Regions from separate parts of the Leclercia sp. AS011 genome, predicted to be linked through region 2. Evidence: riboswitches for the same ligand, from Rfam matches in the RefSeq annotation. Region 2 holds a riboswitch; the other holds the start of a gene.

Region 1 (3,207 bases), on a different contig from region 2:
CGTCAACCGCTTCTTTTGGAGACAGGTTGCCGGTTACGGACAGCGCGCCGTGGGTCATGCCGTGATAGGCACCGGAGAAGCTGATAATGCCGCTACGGCCGGTCACTTTTTTCGCCAGCTTCAGCGCGGCTTCAACGGCGTCCGCACCGGACGGACCGGTAAACTGCAGGCAGTACTCTTTGCCCTGACCTGGCAGCAAGGAGAGCAGGTATTCTGAGAACGCGTCTTTCAACGGCGTGGTCAGATCCAGGGTATGTAACGGCAAGCCGCTGGTAATGACACTTTGGATGCTTTTCAGCACATCAGGATGGTTATGACCCAGCGCCAGCGTTCCCGCACCGGCCAGGCAATCAAGATACTCTTTGTTATCCGCATCGGTGATCCACACCCCATCCGCCTTAGTGATGGCTAAAGGCAGCTTGCGCGGATAACTCCTGACATTGGATTCCATTTCGGCCTGACGAGCCAGATAGGTTTCGTTGGTTTTGAAAGAAGAGGCATTCAAAGTATCAATACGGACTTTATCCGTCATCATATCACTCCTACAACCGCAGCTCAGCACGTGGCCACGATTGAATAATTAATTAAGAAAATGAGAAGGGCATCAAAAATCGCGGCCAATATAGAGCCTTTTTGCGCGGGGCTCAATGGTTAATTGTTTGTCCTTTTGTTACGCGCGTTGAAACAACGCGCGTAAGCCGTAACCCCGCATGGCAACTGAGGTTTCCTGGGGGGCACTCCGGGTAAAAAAGTGGGGTGTTTTTGAATGCTTTAGGACTACTTTTGAACGACGTTCAGAATGCCATGATCGCGGCCATGGGTTTTATTCCATGAGGCATCGGTAACGCCGTTTGCATCCAGCGAGATCGACAGGATATAACCCGCGCCTGTAATCTCGTAGAAATTCGCATTAGAACGCTTCACCGTGGCTTTTTTGCCATTGATGGTGGCCTGAGTGAAACCATTGTTTACGGTAGCTTTGATGCCGTTTGCGCTAAAAGAGGCCTCACGCAGCGGATCGGCAACGTGGGCCGCCTGCGCATGTTGTGTTGCAGCCTGGGCATTCTCCAGAGCCTGTTTTTCAGCGGCGGCATTGATGGTGGCCTGGCGGTTCTGGTCGGCCACATAGCAGGCATCACGACTGACGCCTTTGGCTTCACACTGGGCTAAACGTTGCTCTTCTGAGACGCAGCCTGCAAGAAGCGCAGCCACCACACCCACCAACAGAATCTTTTTCATACATTAACCTTATTGAGTTGAGGAATTTCTCATTCCCTAATCATTGTTTTATTAAGTCTATCAAGCCAGCCGTAAACTGCCGGTTTCTATAGTAGTAACGCAGTAATCGCGCCGGACGACTATCGTGGAAGACGGGATTTTGCTATTTGACGAAGATCACATTTAGCACGAATAGCTAAAAAGATGGGAGGAGTCCTGGTGAGTGAGTGCAGCAACAGAAAGGCTCTTGCTATTGCCAGACGCATCCTCTACGCTGCCGGAGTTACATTATTTCATGTAATTTGACTCGGGGTGCCCTTCCACGTGAAGGCTGAGAAATACCCGTACCACCTGATCTGGATAATGCCAGCGTAGGGAAGTCAGATGCCCTCCGGGCTATCGCTTCTTCGCGCCAGGCAGGAGCGATACCATGCAGCCTGACCTGCTCAATTTACACGCCTTACACCACTTCCGAACCCGTTCTCCGCTGACCCATTGCATGACCAATGACGTGGTGCAGACCTTTACCGCCAACGTTTTACTGGCTCTCGGCGCATCACCTGCGATGGTGATTGAAGCCGAAGAGGCGGAACAGTTTTCCGCTATCGCCGATGCGCTGTTGATCAACGTCGGAACCCTGACCGCACCGCGTGCGCAGGCGATGCGCCGGGCGATTGAAAGTGCGGTGGCGGCAGGCAAACCCTGGACGCTCGATCCGGTTGCCGTTGGCCCGCTGGCGTACCGGACCCGCTTTTGTCAGCAAATTCTCGCCCTCAAACCGGCGGCCATTCGCGGCAATGCATCGGAAATACTTGCCCTGGCCGGGATGAGCGCAGGCGGGCGCGGCGTGGACACCACCGATACGGCAGCCAGTGCCCTGCCAGCGGCGCAAGCTCTGGCGCGGCAGACCAACGCCGTGGTGGCGGTGACCGGGGAGGTGGATTACGTCACTGACGGGCTGCGTACCCAGACCATCACCGGCGGCGACCCACTGATGACCCGGGTGGTGGGCACCGGCTGCGCCCTGTCAGCGGTGGTAGCGGCCAGCTGTTCGCTCCCGGGCGACCGGCTGGATAACATCGCTGCGGCCTGCGGCTGGATAAAACGCGCTGGCGCGCTGGCGGCGGCGCAAAGTCGTGGGCCGGGCAGTTTTTCCCCGGCGTTTCTGGATGCCCTGTGGCAACTGGGGGCGCAGCCATGAAACGGATTAATGCCCTGACTATCGCCGGCACCGACCCCAGCGGCGGGGCGGGGATCCAGGCCGACCTGAAAACCTTCTCCGCGCTGGGCGCATACGGCTGCTCGGTGATCACCGCCCTGGTGGCGCAAAATACCCGCGGGGTGCAGTCGGTCTACCGCATCGAACCTGATTTCGTGGCGGCGCAGCTGGAGTCGGTATTCAGCGATGTGCGCATCGACACCACCAAGATCGGCATGCTCGCTGAAACCGATATTGTCGAGGCCGTGGCGGAGCAGCTCCTGCGTCATCAGGTCAAAAACGTGGTGCTGGACACGGTGATGCTGGCGAAAAGCGGCGATCCGCTCCTGTCGCCGGCTGCCGTCGACACGCTGCGTAAAAAGCTGCTGCCGCAGGTGGCGCTGATCACCCCGAATCTGCCCGAAGCAGCCGCTTTACTGGATGCGCCCCATGCCCGCAGCGAACAGGAGATGAAAGCGCAGGGCCAGGCATTGCTGGCGATGGGGTGCGAGGCGGTGCTGATGAAAGGCGGTCATCTGGACGATCCCGAGAGCCCAGACTGGCTGTTCACCCGCGACGGGGCCACGCGCTTTACCGCCCCGCGGGTGAACACCAAAAACACCCACGGCACCGGCTGCACTCTTTCGGCGGCGCTGGCGGCGCTGCGTCCGCGCCACGCTGGCTGGGCGGATACGGTGCGCGAGGCCAAAGCCTGGCTCTCCTGCGCCCTGGCTCAGGCTGACACCCTGGAGGTCGGGCAGGGCATTGGTCCGGTGCATCATTTTCATGCA
Region 2 (3,207 bases):
AGTATTTTCAGCCGCTGCTCTGCACACCGGCGGGCCAGCCAGGACACTCCCTTTGTCGCTGAGAAGTACTGTTGGTAAAACTGATTTGCGGTAGACCTCTTCATATTCACCTCCTCGCTTCATCGAAGTGAATTATTGGCTTAATATAGGGATTAATAAATTGCTGATTTTTTGTCAGGAGTTCCTCTTTTATGCCCTCTGGTCGTCTGCAACAACAATTCATCCGCCTGTGGCAGTGCTGTGACGGCCAGACCCGGGACACCACGCTCAGCGAGCTGGCCGAGCTGCTCAGCTGCTCGCGCCGCCATATGCGCACCCTGCTCAACACCATGCAGCAGCAGGGCTGGCTGAGCTGGGAAGCCGAGGCCGGACGCGGCAAGCGATCCCGTCTGACCTTTCTCTACACCGGCCTCGCACTGCAGCAGCAGCGAGCGGAAGATCTGCTCGAGCAGGATCGCATTGAGCAGCTGGTGCAGCTGGTGGGCGACAAGGCCGCGGTGCGCCAGATGCTGGTCTCCCACCTGGGCCGCAGCTTCCGCCAGGGCAGGCATATCCTGCGGGTGCTCTATTATCGTCCGATGAAAAACCTGTTGCCGGGCAGCGCGTTACGACGCTCTGAAACCCACATGGCGCGGCAAATCTTCAGCGGTCTGACGCGCATAAATGAGGAAAATGGGGAACTGGAAGCGGACATTGCCCACCACTGGCAGCAACTTTCCCCGCTGCACTGGCGCTTTTTCGTGCGCCCCGGCATCCATTTCCATCACGGACGCGAGCTGGAGATGACCGACGTCATTGCCTCGCTGCAGCGCGCCCGCGAACTGCCTCTCTATTCGCACATCACCCGGATCCAGTCCCCCACCGCCTGGACGCTGGATATCGAGCTTTCACAGCCCGACCGCTGGCTGCCGTGGCTGCTGGGGTATGTCCCTTCGATGATCCTGCCGCGCGAGTGGGAAACCATGCACAACTTTGCCAGCCTGCCGGTAGGCACCGGGCCGTACGCGGTTTCCCGCAACAACAGTAACCAGCTCAAGATCCGCGCCTTCGATGACTACTTTGGCTACCGGGCGCTGATTGACGAGGTCAACGTCTGGGTTCTGCCGGATATCAACGAAGAGCTGAGCGTCGGCCTGACGCTGGAGGGCCCCACCGAGGGGGAAAAGGCGGTGGAGAGCCGCCTTGAAGAGGGCTGTTACTATCTGCTGTTCGACAACCGTTCCCACCGTGGAGCCAGCGCCGAGGTGCGTCAGTGGGTAAGCCGGATCCTCTCCCCGGCCAACCTGATCTATCAGGCCGAGGAGGTGTATCAGTCCTACTGGTTCCCGGCCTATGGCCTGCTGCCGCGCTGGCACCACGCAAGACCAGGACGCGGCGACAAACCGGCCGGGCTGGAGAGCCTTACTCTGACCTTCTACCGCGAGCATATCGAACATCGGGTGATCGCCAGAATGATGAGCGAACTGCTGGCCGCCGAGAATGTGACGTTAAACATTCAGGAGGTCAGCTATGAGGAGTGGCATCGCGGCGAGACGGTAAGCGACATCTGGCTCAACAGCGTCAACTTCACTCTACCGCTCGACTTTTCCCTGTTCTCGCATCTGTATGAAGTCCCGCTCCTGCAGCACTGCATTCCTCGCGACTGGCAGCAGGACGCCGCCGAGTGGCGCGCGGGGGAGATGAATCTTGCCGTCTGGTGTCAGCAGCTATTGTCGCAGCAGGCGATCGTTCCGCTGATCCACCACTGGCTGATGATCCAGGGACAGCGCAGTATGCGCGGCTTACGCATGAATACTCTGGGCTGGTTTGACTTTAAATCCGCGTGGTTTGCGCCGCCGGAACCATAATACTTTCGTAATATTCACCAAATCATTACAATACCGCCGTTCTCAACGGGGTGCTGCGCGCGAGCGTGTGCTGAGAAAATACCCGTCGAACCTGATCCGGATAACGCCGGCGAAGGGATTTGAGGCTGTCGCTCAAAATCCTTTGCCACTCTCACATACAGAGGTGCAAAGTGTTCAAAACTGTTCTTCCCCTGCTGGCGCTGGTTGCGCTGCCTGCATTTGCCAGTCCTGTCCTGACGGTCTACACCTATGACTCCTTCGCTGCCGACTGGGGCCCTGGCCCGGCGGTCAAAAAAGCCTTCGAAGCCGACTGTAACTGCGAGCTGAAATTCGTGGCGCTGGAAGATGGCGTCTCCCTGCTCAATCGCCTGCGTATGGAAGGCAAGAACAGCAAAGCCGACGTGGTGCTGGGTCTGGATAACAACCTGCTGGAAGCGGCGACGCAAACCGGGCTGTTTGCCAAAAGCGGCGTGGCGACCGATGCGGTTAACGTGCCTGGCGGCTGGAAAAGCGACACCTTTGTGCCCTTCGATTACGGCTACTTCGCCTTCGTGTATGACAAAAACAAGCTGAAAAACCCGCCGAAGAGCCTGAAAGAGCTGGTTGAGAGCGATCAGAAGTGGCGCGTGATCTACGAAGATCCACGCACCAGCACCCCGGGGCTGGGTCTGCTGCTGTGGATGCAAAAAGTGTATGGCGATAAGACGCCGGAAGCCTGGCAGAAGCTGGCCGCCAAAACCGTCACCGTCACCAAAGGCTGGAGCGAGGCCTACGGGCTGTTCCTGAAAGGGGAAAGCGACCTGGTGCTGAGCTATACCACCTCTCCGGCGTATCACATTATTTCGGAGAAAAAAGAGAACTACGCCGCCGCTGATTTTGCCGAAGGTCACTACCTGCAGGTGGAAGTCGCCGCCCGCACCGCCGCCAGCAAACAGCCGGAACTGGCGGAGAAGTTCCTGAAATTTATGGTCTCCCCGTCGTTCCAGAACACCATCCCGACCGGTAACTGGATGTACCCGGTCACCAACGTGGCGTTACCTGCCGGGTTCGACACTCTGGTGAAACCGCAAACCGCGCTGGAATTCTCCCCGCAGGAAGTCGCCGGGAAACGTGCCGCCTGGGTCAGTGAATGGCAACGCGCCGTCAGCCGCTGATCGCCGGTTGGTTACTCCCGGGGCTGATAGCCGCCATCCTGATGGTGGCGGTCGCCCTGGGGGCATTTCTGGCGCTGTGGTTTAACGCGCCCGCCACCGACGTCAAGGCGCTGCTGCACGACAGCTATCTGTGGCACGTCATCCGCTTCTCGTTCTGGCAGGCGTTTCTTTCCGCCCTGCTCTCCGTGGTGCCGGCAATTTTTCTG

What was found. Region 2 has a riboswitch for thiamine pyrophosphate ahead of thiB (thiamine ABC transporter substrate binding subunit). Riboswitches for the same ligand answer to the same signal wherever they lie in the genome.
Region 1: another riboswitch for thiamine pyrophosphate. It lies ahead of thiM (hydroxyethylthiazole kinase); the one in region 2 lies ahead of thiB (thiamine ABC transporter substrate binding subunit).

What each region holds. Positions count from the first base shown of each region.
Region 1 is NZ_JBBCMA010000001.1:416,496-419,702, forward strand. Features, by position in the region: gene WFO70_RS01875 (diaminobutyrate--2-oxoglutarate transaminase) at 1-535, opposite strand, end outside; gene WFO70_RS01880 (hypothetical protein) at 778-1,239, opposite strand; TPP riboswitch at 1,517-1,613, shown strand; gene thiM (hydroxyethylthiazole kinase) at 1,649-2,419, shown strand; gene thiD (bifunctional hydroxymethylpyrimidine kinase/phosphomethylpyrimidine kinase) at 2,416-3,207, shown strand, end outside.
Region 2 is NZ_JBBCMA010000002.1:302,778-305,984, reverse strand. Features, by position in the region: gene sgrT (glucose uptake inhibitor SgrT) at 1-104, opposite strand, end outside; gene sgrR (HTH-type transcriptional regulator SgrR) at 192-1,847, shown strand; TPP riboswitch at 1,884-1,983, shown strand; gene thiB (thiamine ABC transporter substrate binding subunit) at 2,018-3,001, shown strand; gene thiP (thiamine/thiamine pyrophosphate ABC transporter permease ThiP) at 2,977-3,207, shown strand, end outside.